3 regions of the Microbacterium sp. A8/3-1 genome follow, and region 3 is predicted to be linked to each of the others. Evidence: riboswitches for the same ligand, from Rfam matches in the RefSeq annotation. Region 3 holds a riboswitch; each other region holds the start of a gene.
What was found. A riboswitch is a leader RNA that binds a small molecule or an ion and turns the genes downstream of it on or off. The one in region 3 is predicted to bind thiamine pyrophosphate.
Positions count from the first base shown of each region.

Region 1: another riboswitch for thiamine pyrophosphate. It lies ahead of thiM (hydroxyethylthiazole kinase); the one in region 3 lies ahead of ABS642_RS13420 (MFS transporter).
Region 2: another riboswitch for thiamine pyrophosphate. It lies ahead of ABS642_RS17260 (ECF transporter S component); the one in region 3 lies ahead of ABS642_RS13420 (MFS transporter).

Region 1 is NZ_CP158357.1:239,221-244,098, forward strand. Features, by position in the region: gene pheT (phenylalanine--tRNA ligase subunit beta) at 1-1,704, shown strand, start outside; gene ABS642_RS01255 (DUF402 domain-containing protein) at 1,751-2,464, shown strand; gene ABS642_RS01260 (NAD-dependent epimerase/dehydratase family protein) at 2,534-3,502, shown strand; TPP riboswitch at 3,509-3,602, shown strand; gene thiM (hydroxyethylthiazole kinase) at 3,594-4,442, shown strand; gene thiD (bifunctional hydroxymethylpyrimidine kinase/phosphomethylpyrimidine kinase) at 4,439-4,878, shown strand, end outside.
Region 2 is NZ_CP158357.1:3,520,309-3,525,186, forward strand. Features, by position in the region: gene ABS642_RS17250 (ABC transporter ATP-binding protein) at 1-1,566, shown strand, start outside; gene ABS642_RS17255 (D-alanyl-D-alanine carboxypeptidase) at 1,651-3,486, opposite strand; TPP riboswitch at 3,568-3,679, shown strand; gene ABS642_RS17260 (ECF transporter S component) at 3,670-4,320, shown strand; gene ABS642_RS17265 (ATP-binding cassette domain-containing protein) at 4,317-4,878, shown strand, end outside.
Region 3 is NZ_CP158357.1:2,744,557-2,749,434, reverse strand. Features, by position in the region: gene ABS642_RS13425 (hypothetical protein) at 1-692, opposite strand, end outside; gene ABS642_RS13420 (MFS transporter) at 1,152-2,423, opposite strand; TPP riboswitch at 2,417-2,524, opposite strand; gene ABS642_RS13415 (DUF4188 domain-containing protein) at 2,531-3,061, opposite strand; gene ABS642_RS13410 (MerR family transcriptional regulator) at 3,134-3,748, shown strand; gene ABS642_RS13405 (hypothetical protein) at 3,948-4,878, shown strand, end outside.

The DNA.
Region 1 (4,878 bases), 2.0 Mb from region 3:
CTCGAACTCGGCCAGCCGCTGCACGGCTACGACCTCGACAGGCTCGCCGGCGGCATCACGGTCCGTCGCGCGACGCCGGGGGAGAAGATGAAGACCCTCGACGGCGTCGAGCGCGCCCTGCACGTCGAAGACCTCCTCATCACCGATGACTCCGGTCCGATCGGCCTCGCCGGCGTCATGGGCGGCGGCACGACCGAGATGAGCGAGACCACGAGCAACGTGCTCATCGAGGCCGCGATCTTCGACCCGACGACCATCGCCCGCTCGGCCCGCCGGCACAAGCTGCCCAGCGAGGCGTCCAAGCGCTTCGAGCGCGGCGTCGATCCGCTCGTGCCGTTCGTCGCGGCGCGACGGGCTGCCGACCTCATGGTCGAGCTCGCCGGCGGCACGCTCACGGAAGAGGGCGGCGCGCTGTTCGCCGAGGTCTTCGTCTCGGAGATCGAGCTTCCCGCCGGATTCGTGCAGGGGCTCATCGGCGTCGACTACACCGATGCCGAGATCACCGGTGCGCTGACGACGATCGGCGCGGAGGTGTCCCCTTCGACCGGCTCAGGCACCCAGGGAGGCTGGACCGTCATCCCGCCGACCTGGCGCCCCGACCTCACCGACAAGTGGACGCTCGCCGAGGAGGTCGCCCGTATCCACGGCCTCGACCGCATCCCCTCGGTGCTGCCGACGCCGCCTTCGGGGCGAGGCCTCACCGCGCATCAGCAGGGTCGCCGTCGTGTCGCAGACGCGCTGGCGGCCGCCGGTCTCGTCGAGACGCCGGCGTTCCCGTTCACGACGGAGGCGCAGAACGACCTGCACGGCTCCGCATCCGGTGAGCACCTGCCCAGCATCCGTCTGGCGAATCCGCTCGACGGTCAGTCTCCGTTCCTGCGCCGGTCGCTCATCCCCGGCCTGCTGCAGACCGCGCACCGCAACATCGCGCGCGGGCTGACCGACATCGCGATCTTCGAGACCGGCGTCGTGTTCCTCCCGGAGCCCGGCGTCGAGTACGGCACGGACGACGTGCCGCCGCTCGGTGCTCGTCCCTCCGACGAGAAGCTCGCGGAGTTGAACGCCTCGATCCCGCCGCAGCACAGGCATGTCGCAGCCCTCCTGACCGGCAACGTCTCGCCGCGTCAGCCCGGGCGGGCCGCCGAGCCGGCCGGACTCGTCGAGGCGCTGGACGCCGCGCGCGTGATCGCCGCCGCCGCCGGCGTGGAGATCGATGTCGTCCAGGCCGAGCGCGCCGCTCTGCACCCCGGTCGCACCGGTTCTCTCCGCATCGCCGACGAGACCGTCGGCTACGTGGGCGAGCTGCACCCCGCTGTGGCGGAGGACGCCGACCTGCCGGGGCGCGCGACGGTGCTCGAGCTCGACCTCGATCGCATCCTCTCCCTTGCGGGCGGACGCATCGTCGCCGAGTCGCTCTCGACGTTCACGGCGGCGACGCAGGACGTCTCGCTCACCGTCCCCGCGGATGTCGCGGCAGGCGACCTGCGCGCGGCTCTGGTCGAGGGTGCCGGCTCCCTGCTCGAATCGGTGCGACTCGTCGACGACTATCGCGGCGAGGGCGTGCCCGACGGATCGAAGAGCCTGACGTTCGCGCTGCGCTTCCGCGCCGATGATCGCACGCTCACCGCGGCGGAGGCCACTGAGGCCAAGCTCGCGGGTGTGGCGGTCGCGGCCGAGCGCTTCGGCGCCGCGCTGCGCGACTGAGCGCGGGTTCCGCCGGACAGCGGCGGCGCCGGAGTACCGTGGCGGGATGAGCATCCTCCCCCAGGGCACTCCGGCTGCCGCCCCTGACGATGCGCGACCTCTCGGGGAAGGCCCGTTCCTTCCGCCGGGTGCGCAGATCGACTGGCATTACCGCAAGCCGGGCTGGCAGCCGGGGGAGCCGTCGACCATCTCTCCGATGCGCGTGGTGCGCGACGACGAGAACGGACTGGTCGCCTGGCTCGCACCCGGCACGCTGCAGGAGTCGCAGGGTGCTCCGGACGGGCAGCGCGTGCGCACGGTGCCCCTCGCGCGCCGCTGGCTGGAGGAGCGCACCCGCATCGTCGAGGAGTGGTGGGGCAACGGCGTGCTGCGCATCGCGCCCGCCGGCCTGCCGTGGTCGATCTGGCTGTTCTGGAGCGAGACGACAGGACCGGAGTGGACGTTCGCCGGGTGGTACGTGAATCTCGAGAACGCGCATCTGCGCACCGACCACGACACGTACTCGTCGGATCACATCCTCGACGTGGAGATCGACCCCGACGGTGTGATCCACCTCAAGGACGAGGACGAACTGGCGGCGGCGATCGAACAGGGGCGGCTCAGCCCCGAGCAGGCCGCGCAGATCGAACGCCACGCGGACGCGGCGATCGCCTCGTTCGAGGCGGCGGACTGGCCCTTCGACGCCGAGTGGCTCGGTTGGCGGCCGGATCCCTCGTGGACGATCCCGGAGCTCGCCGGACTCGGGGAGCTGCGCCGCTGAGTGACATGACCTCCCTGCTCTGAGCGGAGAGACCTTCCCTCCGAAGCGGGATGCTGGTGACATGGACCCATGACGGACGTGCTGATCCTGGGTGGGACGGGCTGGCTCTCGGGGCGGATCGCCCGACGATGGCTGGATGCCGGTGCGGCGGTCACCTGCCTCGCGCGCGGTGAGCGGGCCGCGCCCGATGGTGCGGAGCTCGTACAGGGTGATCGCGATGACCCGGAGGTCTACACCGGGCTCACCGTGCGGGACTGGGATCACGTGGTCGATATCTCCTCGAAGGCCGCGCATGTCACCGGCGCCGTCGACGCGCTCGGCGATCGCGCCGCACGCTGGACGTACGTCTCGTCGATGTCGGTCTACGCCGACGACGAGACGGTCGGGGCGGACGAGTCCGCGCCCCGGCATCCGCCGGCCCAGCCGGGCGACGAGTACGAGTACGGCGCGCAGAAGGCCGGGGCGGAAGATGCCGTCGAGACATTGGGCGAGCGTGCGCTCGTCGTGCGGCCGGGACTCATCGTGGGCGCCGGTGACCCGAGCGACCGGTTCGGCTACTGGGCGGCCGCGTTCACGAGAGCAGGCGATGAACCGGTGCTGCTGCCTCCGGTCGATGGCCGCGCGGTGCAGGTCATCGACGTCGATGACCTCGCCGCTTATGTGGTCGCCGCGACCGTGAGCGGTTCCGTCAACACGATCGGCGACGCGAGCCCGCTCGGCCACGTGCTGGAGTCCGTGCGTGCGGCATCCGGACACACGGGCGACACCGTGATCGCCACCGAGGAGTGGCTGCTCGCGCAGGGCGTCGAGTACTGGATGGGGGAGCGCTCTCTGCCGCTCTGGCTCCCGGCGGAGGCGACCGGTTTCATGACTCGTTCGAGCGCGAGGTTTCACGCGACCGGTGGCACGCTCCGCCCGCTCGCCGAGACCATCGCGGATGTGGTCGCCGACGAGCGGACTCGCGGGAGCGACCGCATCCGCCGCGCCGGGCTCACCAGGACAGAGGAGCGCGCGCTGCTGGCCGAGCTCGGTCGCTAGACTTCGAGCAGTGACACGGGGTGCCGCATCCGCGGCTGAGAACAGACCCGTCGAACCTGATCTAGTTCGTACTAGCGAAGGGATGTCGCCCATGAGCGATCGTCTGCGTCCGGAATCCACCATCGACCTCGCGGCTTCGGCCGGGACACTGCTGGGGGTGCTGCGCGAGGCTCCGCCGTTGACGCACTGCATCACCAACGCCGTCGTCACCGGCTTCACGGCGAACGTGCTGCTCGCCGTGGGGGCGGCACCGGCCATGGTCGACATCGTCGGAGAGTCCGGCATGTTCGCCGGGGTCGCCTCCGGCCTGCTGATCAACCTCGGCACCCCGACGCCCGAGCAGCGTGCGGCGAGTGTCGAGGCTGTCGCCGGGGCCACGGCAGCAGGCACTCCCTGGGTGCTCGATCCGGTCGCCATCGGCGCGCTGCCCGTGCGCACCGCCCTCGCGCAGGAACTCGTCGCACAGCGTCCCACCGCGATCCGCGGCAACGCCTCGGAGATCCTCGCGCTCGCGGGCCTCAGCGCGGGCGGCCGCGGCGTGGATGCGACGGACAGCACGGATGCCGCAGCCGATGCGGCTCTGTCGCTCGCGGCGCGCTTCGGGAGTGTGGTGGCCGTCTCCGGTCCTGTCGATCTGATCACGGACGGGCAGCGCGTGCTGCGCATCGCGAACGGCGATGAGCTGCTCACCCGCGTCACGGGCGGAGGCTGCGCGCTCGGCGCGGTGATGGCCGCGTTCCTCGGAGCGGCCGGGCGTGCGGGTGTCGACGCGTTCACCGCCGTCGCCTCGGCCAGCCTCGTCTACACGATCGCGGCGGAGCAGGCCGCGCTCCGGTCGACGGGGCCGGGCAGCTTCGCCGTCGCCCTGCTCGATGCCCTCTCCGCGGTGAGCGCGGCCGATCTCGCCGCCGCCGCCCGTGTCGAAAGCGGCGCGCTGTGAACGCCGATCTCTCGCTCTATCTCGTCACGGACCCCGCGCTCTGCGGCGCACGCGGTGTGGTCGAGACGGTGCGTCAGGCGGTCGACGGAGGCGTGCGCATCGTGCAGCTGCGTGACAAGGCCGCGACCGACGCCGAGATCGTCGACCAGCTGGTCGATCTCTCGCACGCGATAGACGGTCGTGCTCTGCTCGTCGTGAACGACCGTCTGGACGCCGCGATCGCGGCCCGGGAACGCGGGGCGCGGGTGGACGGCGTGCATCTCGGACAGGGGGATGCCTCGGTGCTCCGCGCCCGTGAGGCTCTCGGCCCGGATGCGGTCATCGGGCTGACGGCGAACAGCCCGGCGCACCTCGAGGCCGTGCTCGCGCTGCCGTTCGGCACCGTCGACCACCTCGGCGTCGGGGTCATCCGACCCACGCTCACGAAACCGGACCA
Region 2 (4,878 bases), 780 kb from region 3:
ACGAACGACATCGACAACATCACGCAGACGATGCAGCAGTCGCTCTCCGGAGCCCTGACGTCGGTGCTGACCGTGGTCGGCGTGCTCGTCATGATGTTCTCGATCTCCTGGCAGCTGGCGCTCGTCGCCCTCATCACGCTGCCGCTGATGGCTGTGATCTTCGGCGTCATCGGTCCGCGTTCGCAGAAGGCCTTCGGGTCCCAGTGGCGCAAGGTCGGACGACTGAACGCCCGCGTCGAGGAGGCCTTCTCGGGGCACGCCCTCGTCAAGGTGTTCGGGCGCGAGAACGATGCGCTGGAGAAGTTCAAGGACGAGAACGAGGAGCTGTTCCAGGCGAGCTTCAAGGCGCAGTTCCTCTCCGGCATCATCATGCCGGCGATGATGTTCGTCGGCAGCCTCAGCTACGTGGGCATCGCGGTGCTCGGAGGTCTGATGGTCGCGAACGGTCAGCTCCGTCTCGGCGACGTGCAGGCGTTCATCCAGTACTCGCAGCAGTTCACGCAGCCGCTGTCCGAACTGGGCGGCATGGCCGCGGTCGTGCAGTCCGGCACCGCGTCGGCCGAGCGCGTCTTCCAGCTGCTGGACGCCGACGAGCAGGAGGCGGACGATGCGGATGCTCCCGAGCTCGTCGACGGCAAGGGCGTCATCGAGTTCGAGAACGTCGCGTTCTCCTACACGCCGGAGCGCCCGCTCATCCAGGACCTGTCCTTCCGCGTGGAGCCGGGGCAGACCGTCGCGATCGTCGGACCGACCGGCGCGGGCAAGACCACGCTGGTCAACCTGATCATGCGGTTCTACGAGCTCAGCGGTGGCCGGATCATGCTCGACGGTCAGGACATCGCCGAGATCACCCGCGACGACCTGCGCTCCCGCACCGGCATGGTGCTGCAGGACCCGTGGCTGTTCGCAGGCAGCATCCGAGAGAACATCCGCTACGGTCGCTCCACCGCGACCGACGACGAGGTTCTCGAGGCCGCGAAGGCGACGTACGTCGACCGGTTCGTGCACGCCCTCCCCGAGGGGTACGACACGGTCCTCGACGAGGATGCGTCGAACGTCTCGGCGGGTGAGCGCCAGCTCATCACCATCGCCCGGGCGTTCGTCGCGCAGCCGTCGATCCTCATCCTCGATGAGGCGACGTCAGCTGTCGACACCCGCACCGAGCTGCTGCTGCAGCACGCGATGGCCGCTCTCCGACAGGGACGCACGTCGTTCGTGATCGCGCACCGCCTTTCGACGATCCGCGACGCCGACCTCATCCTCGTGATGGAGCACGGCGACATCGTGGAGAAGGGCACGCACGACGAGCTCATCACCGCTCAGGGCGCCTACTGGCGGCTGTACCAGTCGCAGTTCGAGCAGGCGGCGACCGACATCGACGCAGAAGACGCCCTCACCGGGACGACCCCGGTCGTCGTCACGGGCGACGCCGACGACAGCGCTCAGGCTGAGGCGGATGACGCCGAGTCCGGTGCGTCGGTCGGAGCGCAGTCGCCGACCGCGGAGGCCGCGGCCGCTCAGCGTCTGATGGAGGACGGTGCCGACGGCTCCGGTCGCCGAGCCTGACCACCCGCACAGCACGACGCCCCATCCCGATCTTCCGGGGTGGGGCGTCGTGCTGTGACAAGCAGGTCAGGACGGGAGGGCCGCTCAGGGCTTGTCCGAGTGGATGCCGAGCAGTTGGAGCGGGTGCGTCAGCCGCCACCAGGGACTCGGTCCCTCGATGTCCTCCGCGAGCACGAGCGGCGTCGTGACGGAGTCGACGGGGCCCGATGTGGTCAGTGTTCCCACGGTGCCGTTGTCCTCGCGCTCGTCGCCCAGGTCGAATTCCGCGGTCGCTGTCGAGAGCGCCCCGTTCCAGAGCACGACGTGGGCGTCATCGTCGGTGACGACCTCGACCTTCTCGCCCCAGAGCGTGGTCACCTCTCCGACGACCGTGCCCTTCTCGACCGCCGGTGCCTGAGTCTGCAGTGCGGCCTCGGTCTCGGCGAAGAGCGCGCGCGTCGCGGCGAGGCGCTGCTCGTCGTCGGCCTGATTCAGCACCGCGGCGTACAGATGCACGGTGGTGTCGCCGATCGCCAGCTCCTTCGCCGTCAGCAGGTTCCAACCGACCAGCGATCCGGTCTTGATGCCCACGACACCGGGGTCGACGAGCATCCCGTTCGTGTTGATCACCGTGCCGGCACCCGGCAGGTCGACCGACGGCGTGCCGACGATCTCCGCGAAGACGGGGTTCTTCATCGCCCACTCGCCGAGCTTGAGCAGGGCATCAGGGGTCGCCACATTGCCCTCGTCGAAACCCGAGGGCGTGACCACGGTGATGCCGCCGAGCCCGCGCTCACGCAACCACACGGCCGCGGCATTCGCGAACTGCTCGTCCGATCCCCAGATCTCGGAGGCGAGGCGGTCGATGTAGTTGTTCGCGGAGCCCATCAGCGTGCCCTGCAGCATCTGATACTCGGTCAGCACGCCGTCGACCGGCACATCCAGGGCCGACTGATCCGAGCTGCGGTACTCCCAGTACTCGTCCTCGTCGTCGCTGTCGAAGGAGAACTCCGGACCCTGCTCGCCCACGGCGAGCGGCATCCGATCCAGCACCATCAGACTGGTGACGACCTTCGTGATGCTCGCGATGCTCGCAGCATCGGGAGTGGAAGCGGCGGAGCTCACACCGGCGACGCCGACGGCCGCGCTGCCCTGCGCCGGCCAGGTGAGAGTCGCTGCCGGGGCGGGGATGGTGTCGAACTCGATCGCCTGCACCGTGGGAGGAACCTCGTGCAGCGGCCAGAGCAGCGTCGTTCCCGCATATGCGGCGATCACCCCGGCGAGCACTCCGAGCGGCACCAGCAGTCCGGGACGTGCGATCGCAGGCCGCAGGTTGGCGTCCCGCAGCAGCCCGTCCGCCTGCTCGTCCTCGGCGTCCTCGTCGAGCGTCGCCACGGTCGTATGCTGCGCGACGGCGGAACTGTCGACCCAGGTCAGGGCCGTGGCGGTGGCAGCCTCATCGGCCCACTGCGCGGGAGGCTCCGGCACTGTCGCGGTCTCGGCAGGGAGCGTCGTCGTCGGCGCATCGACGCGCGGCTTGAAGAGGGGCGGTTCCGCAACAGCGACAGTGCTGTCGGCCGCGACGTTCTCGGCGGCCGTGACCTCGGCGGCCGCGACGTTCTCGGCGGCTGCGGTTTCGGTGGATGCGACCTCGGCGTCGGCCTCGGTGGAGCTGGTCCGCGGACGCGACGCATCCGCGGTGAACAGGGCATCGACCGCGACGGCAGAGGCCGCAAGGGGCGAGGTGTGCGTCGACGACGGCGGCGGAGCGTCCCCGGCGAACAGGGCGTCGGTCGCGAAGGCCGAGGCCTGGTCCGGCGTGCGCGTGGCGGCATCCGTCCCGAACGGGAACGCGGCGCGATCGGCGTCGGGGGAGGCGTCCGTGGGGACGCCATCGCCCAGGACGCCCGTCGCCTCGTCGGCGGGATCAGAAGGGGTCACTCGTTTACGGTACCCAATCCCGGCGGCGATCGCGGCGGAGCGCCCCCGAGGAAACAGAGTGTCGGGACGCGGTAGGATCGTCAGCACAACCACGGGAGTCCGGCGAGCCGGGCTGAGAGGGAGCGAATCGCGCTTCGACCGTCGAACCTGATCTGGGTCATGCCAGCGCAGGGAGGAGTTCAGATGAGTACGTCCACGTCCACATCCGCGTCCACGAAGACGCAGGGTCAGACACCCGCCGCAGGCCTCTACCGCTGGCGCGTCGTCGACATCGTCGTGGCCGCCGTCCTCGGCGTCGCGATCGGCCTGGTCTTCTGGGGCTGGAACACGATCGGCTACGCCTGGTTCGGTGCGGCCGACGCCCTGACACCGGGCCTCGGCGGCATCGCCGTCGGCATCTGGCTGCTCGGCGGAGTCGTCGGCGGACTCGTGATCCGCAAGCCCGGTGCCGCCCTGGTCGTCGAGCTCGTCGCCGCGATCGTCTCGATGCTGATCGGCAACGTCTGGGGCATCTCCACCGTCCTCTCCGGACTCGTCCAGGGGCTCGGCGCGGAGATCATCTTCGCCCTGTTCTTCTACCGTCGCTTCGGTATCGTCGTCGCCGCGCTCGCCGGCATGGGTGCGGCCGCCGCCGCATGGGTGTTCGAGCTCTTCTACGGCAGCTCGCCGAACATCCTGAAGTCGTTCGAGTTCAACACGATCTACCTGGTCAGCGTCGTCGTGTCGGGAGCGATCCTCGCGGGTGTGCTCGGCTGGCTGCTCGTGCGCGCTCTGGCGGTGACCGGTGCCCTGAGCCGCTTCGCCGTCGGGCGAGAGCACGTGCGCGAGGTCTGAGCGTGAGTGTCGCCGCCCCGGCCCGCGTGCAGGCCGCGGGCTGGGGGTGGCGGTACGCCGGTCGTAAGCGTCCGGCGGTCACCGACGTGAGCTTCACGATCGAGCCGGGCGAGCGCGTCCTCCTCCTCGGTGCCTCCGGTGCCGGGAAGTCGACGCTGCTCGCCGGACTCGCCGGCGTGCTCGGAGATGCCGACGAAGGCGAGCGCAACGGTTCCCTGCTCATCGACGGGGCCGCTCCCGAATCGCGGCGCGGACAGGTCGGCCTGGTGCTCCAGGATCCGGACGCCGGGATCGTGCTGTCCAAAGTGGGCGACGACATCGCCTTCGGCTGCGAGAACCTCGGTGTCGCGGCATCCGAGATCCCCGGCCGGGTCGCCGAGGCGATGGATGCCGTGGGCCTCGATGTTCCGCTTCACCGCGCGACGAAGGCGCTGTCGGGCGGGCAGAAGCAGCGGCTCGTGCTGGCCGGCGTGCTGGCCATGCGCCCCGGACTCCTCCTGCTCGATGAACCCACCGCGAACCTCGACCCCGAGGGGGTGCACGAGGTGCGGGCGAGCG
Region 3 (4,878 bases):
ACCTGGTCTTTGCTCAGGTAGCTCACGTATGTGTTGTACGTCGGATCCGCGACCACGGGATAGGCGAAGCTGCTGCTGTGGTCGACGACCTGCGTGAGAGTTTGACCATTCAGCTCATAGCGAGTGGGAACATCCTTGCCGGCTGCGTCTTTCGCCCACGGCGCGGCGAAACTTCCTAGAACCTCACCGGTCGCGTCATCGATCACAGCCGCGCCCCCGTCACGCAGAACGAGGCTCGAAGCCTCGGGAAGATCGATGGGGTAGTCATAGCGCGTCGGCGCAGCCGCACTGTCGATCACGGTCGCGACCTGCACCGATCCGGTGTCGTGCACGAGAACGACGCTGCTCGTCGAGTTCCCGTTGTCATACGTGACAGTTCCAGGATCCGTGGAAGAACCCGCACTGGCTTTATCGGCGAACGGAAGCCCGATTGTCGCCACCCCGTCACCCGCCGAAATGGACACACCATCAGAGGCGGTCGTAGACACCTCGACCTCGAGTCGATCGATGGTTACGATGCTCTCCCCGCTTGCCAGCAGCGGGATATCGATAGTCGCCGCCACATCAGCAGGGGCGACCTTTGCAACCGCATCAACCGCAGATTCGTCATCCGCGATTGCCGGGGGCGCGAGCCACATAGCCGACAGCAGCATCGCTGCTCCCGCGGCAGCACCAACACTGAACTTCCTCATTTCAACCCCCGTACCTTCATCCCCGCGATCACAGGGTCCTGGTCGATTCCTCCGCGGTTCCGCGTTGCTTCGGGCCGCGGCTTCCTATTCATCCGAGATCAGATCGGACTCGTCGATGAAGTCGAACAGCTCTCCGACCATCGACTCATCCTCAAATAGCGACCTCATGCGAGGGAGTAAAGCACACAGACGCGGTCGAACCGATATAAAGCATCAGCATCCTCGGGCGCCAGCTCATCCAGCGAACGGATGCCCGACGTCAGCGTCCCGCGCCCGAGCGGAGAGAACGCCACCCCGAATCGGTGTCGGTGGACAGCTCGCGCAGCATCGGCGGCATGGCTTCACTCTCTGGGCTGGCAGGCGTCTCGCAGAACGAACCCTCCACCCCGCAACACCGCGCCGCTGATGTGGGTGCTGTCGGGGTGTTGTGCCGCTCTCGCGGCCCCATCCCAGCGCCCTTCACTCCAACGGCGCAGCACGGTCGGGTTCGGGGCCGAGGAGCGCGCCGAAGATGAGCAGCGAAGACGCCGCGGCGAGCACGACGGCCACCGCAGTGCCCACGCCGAGCGTGCTCTGCAATCCGGGCAGCCAGAACGGGTAGAGCGCCGGGATCACCATGGAGAGCGAGTAGCCGACCCCGTATCCGCTCGACCGCACGGAAACGGGAAAGCGCTCGGCGAGATAGGCGCCGACCGGGCCGTAGGCCGACACGGTGACGATCTGCACGACGGTGACGGCCAGCACGGCGCCAGCGCCTTGCGCGGACATCGCCCACATGAGGGCCAGCGGAGCGGCGATGATCGCGAGGCCTCCGAAGGCGACGAAGAAGCGGCGCCGTCCGATCCGCTGCGAGATTGCACCGCTGGCGATCATCGCCGCAGCCGAGACGAGGGTGGCGACCAGCATGATGAGCGGCACGGTGGTCGGGCCGATCTGGGGTGCTTCGCTCAGCAGGCCGGTGAGCACGGGGATCGCCATCTGCGTGAACAGCCAGAGGCCGGTCATCAGCGTGAACGCCTGCCAGAGCTGGCGGCGGAACGGTCCGATCAGAATGTCGGACAGAGGTCGGGTGCGGTGGCGGACGCTCGTCGAGACGGGGGAGTCGTGGACCCCGACGGAGTAGTAGCCGAGCATCGCCACCGCGAGCAGGGCGCCGGCGATGAACGGCATCCGCCATCCCCACATCGCGTAGTCGTCGGCTCCGAGCACCTGCAGGAGCGTCAGGGTGAGCGCGGCGATGAATGAGTTCGCGAGCGGGGACATGGCCATGATGCCGCCGCTGAGCAGGCCGCGCTGGCGTGGAGTAGACCATTCCATGGCGAGCGGGATCGCCGCGGAGTATTCGCCACCGAGAAAGATGCCTCCGACGAAACGGAGCGCGACGAACGCCCAGAGGGTTGCTTCACCACCGAGGTCGTGGTTCGGGATCAGGGCGATCAAGAGCGTTGTGATCGCGATGCCGGCGATCGCGACCTTGGTGGTGCTCGTGCGGCCGTAGCGGTCGGCGAGGCTTCCGAAGATGGCGGCTCCGAGCGGGCGTCCGAACAGGGTGGCGACGAAGATCAGGCCAGTCTGAGCAGGGTCGGGACTGAGCACGACCGCGGCCGCGGGGGCGAGCGCGATCACCGGCAGGAAGATATCGACCTGGTCGACGAAGTTGCCGAGCAATCCGCCGCGGACGGCCTTTCGTGCTCGAGAGGACGTTTCGGGTTCGATGATGAGGCGCGACATATGACTCGACTTCCTACGGCGGCATGACCCGCATCAGGTGTGAGGGTCGGCGCTGCGTCAGCGCCCTCTCAGTCCCTGCCGGGACTCCCCTGTGGTTGGAAGGAAGTCTAGGGGAGGCGCGGTTCGCTCAAGATCTCCGGGGACTGCGCCTGGCCAGACACCGTCCGCCCCTCCGCGAACCGCGCCTGCGCCCGATCCTGCCGTTTGCCAACCTCGACCATCTCCGTCGCCTTCGGCAGCCCCATCGGTTTCGTCGACACGTACACGCTCTCGGCGCGATCGACGAGGAAGGTCTCGTGCCAGATGCCGACCGCGCCCGGAGCCTTGCGCGCCATCTTGTTGAAGCGGGTCCAGGCGGGGCGGTGCTCCTGCGACGGGCTGGACGCATAGGCGTAGAGCTTGTCGACCGATGACCAGTACTGCACGACATAGGGTCCGCCGGATCCGAACAGCAGCTGGTAGCCGAGCATGCCCGAGTCGGGGTCGATGGAGAGTTCGCGCAGCATCGGTGGCATGGCGAAGAAGGTCGGCAGCCACAGGTCGGGTCGCCACCAGCGGTTGATCTGCATCCCGATGTGGAACACGACGAGCTCGCCCTCGTGGCGGTGGGTCATGCGGCCCGTGATGACTTTCGACATGATGACTCCTCCTGATTGGATAGCTTCACTATCTATAATGGATAGCGCTACTATCGAAGTCAAGAGGTGGCCATGAGAATTTCCGAACTGTCAGCCCAGACGGGCGTGACCGTGCCGACGATCAAGTACTACCTGCGCGAGGGGCTGCTGCCCGAGGGTGAGCGCAGCGCGCCGACCCAGGCCGCCTATGGCGAGAAGCATGTGGAGCGGCTGCGGGTGATCCGGGCGTTGCTCGACGCGGGAGTGAGCATCGCCGAGACGCGGCGGGTGCTGGCGGCGCTGGATGATCCGCCGGAGAGTCCGCACTTGCTCCTGGGCGCGGCACATGGGGCGATCACTCCGCCGATGGATGACGCGCTGGATCTGACGGAGGCCGAGCGGCTCGTCGAAGGTCTGGGGTGGAAGCCGGGGATGTGCGACCCGGCGGTGCTGAGCGCAGTCGCGCGGGCGCTGCAGGGGCTGGAGAACGCGGGGTTCGTCGTGCCGGATGCGGCGATGGCGGAGTACCTCGCGAGCATGCGGCGGATTGCGGATGCCGAGATCGCCGGGGTGCCGTCGGCGTCCGCGGAGGCTGCGGTGCGGTACGTGGTGCTGGGGTCGGTGTTGGTGGAACCGTTGCTGCTGGCATTGCGGCGGGTGGCGCAGCAGGTGAGTTCCGGGGAGAGGTTCGGCCGACGAGTCTCCTAGACGAGAAGCCGGTGCAGACTAGTCCGATTGGCGCGTATCCTTCCCATCTTCCGACCGTTGCGCCGCAAGGCTCGGGTGAAATGGGAGAGAATCGAGCGTGACTACTGATCTAGGAATCGTGCTCGGATGGGTGCGGAGGACTCCGGGTCAGCCGATCGCCGCGGACTTGGTCCCGGGAGCTTCGGCGGACGAACGCCGAATGTTGAGCGTGCTGGGCGGTCTCGTGTCGGCCATCGTTGCAAAAGACTCGCTTGTCGGATGGCCCGCTGACGTTCAGGCCTGGCTCAGCGATGGACCGTCGGCGCCAGCGACGGTTGTCGAAGCGGCGGTGCGTGCGGTCAGGGAAACGCCCGACGAGACTTTGGCAGCGATCTACGCACAGCTCGTATCTAGCTCGAACCGCCGAGCGCTTGGCACGTTCTTTACGCCTCGCCCCGAGGTTCAGCTAATGCTCGACATGTGGCAGGAAGCGGAAGGCGACCCGTCGACGGTGGTCGACGTGGGCGCAGGCGTGGGCGTATTCACGGTGTCCGCTTCCCAGCGCTGGCCGACCGCAGGCGTGTACGGCGTCGACGTCAACCCTGTGACGCTCGGTTTGCTTGCTCTTCGGGCTTGGATCGGCCAGATGCGACTAGAAGAGCCTGCGTCGCGCGCGGCCGGTATCCGTATCGTGCGCGAGGACTTCACCACCTGGATCGAGCGACTCGAACTGACTCAGGGGCCAAGGCTGATTCTGGGCAATCCGCCGTATACCCGGTCCCAATTGATGTCCGCGGCGGATCGCACTCGGCTGGAGCAAGCGGCGGGAGGTCTCTGTGGCGCGCGCGCCAGTTTATCCGCGCTGATTACAGCTATATCACTGCTGCATTTGGGGCCGAAGGACGGGATTAGCCTGCTGTTGCCAGCTCAGTGGCTCGAGTCGGAATATGCCCGTCCCCTACGCAATCACCTCTCGGCGCTCGAGAACAGGCGGATCGAGCTGCGGCTGGTCGATTCCCGGCTTTTCGCCGACGCTCAAGTCGATGCAGTCGTTCTGCAAGTCGGGCCCGAACGTGCGGGGCCCGCGGAATTTGTCGTTGCTGCGTGGACTCGTGAACGCCAGAGCCACCGGCGCCGTCTGATTTCTCGCA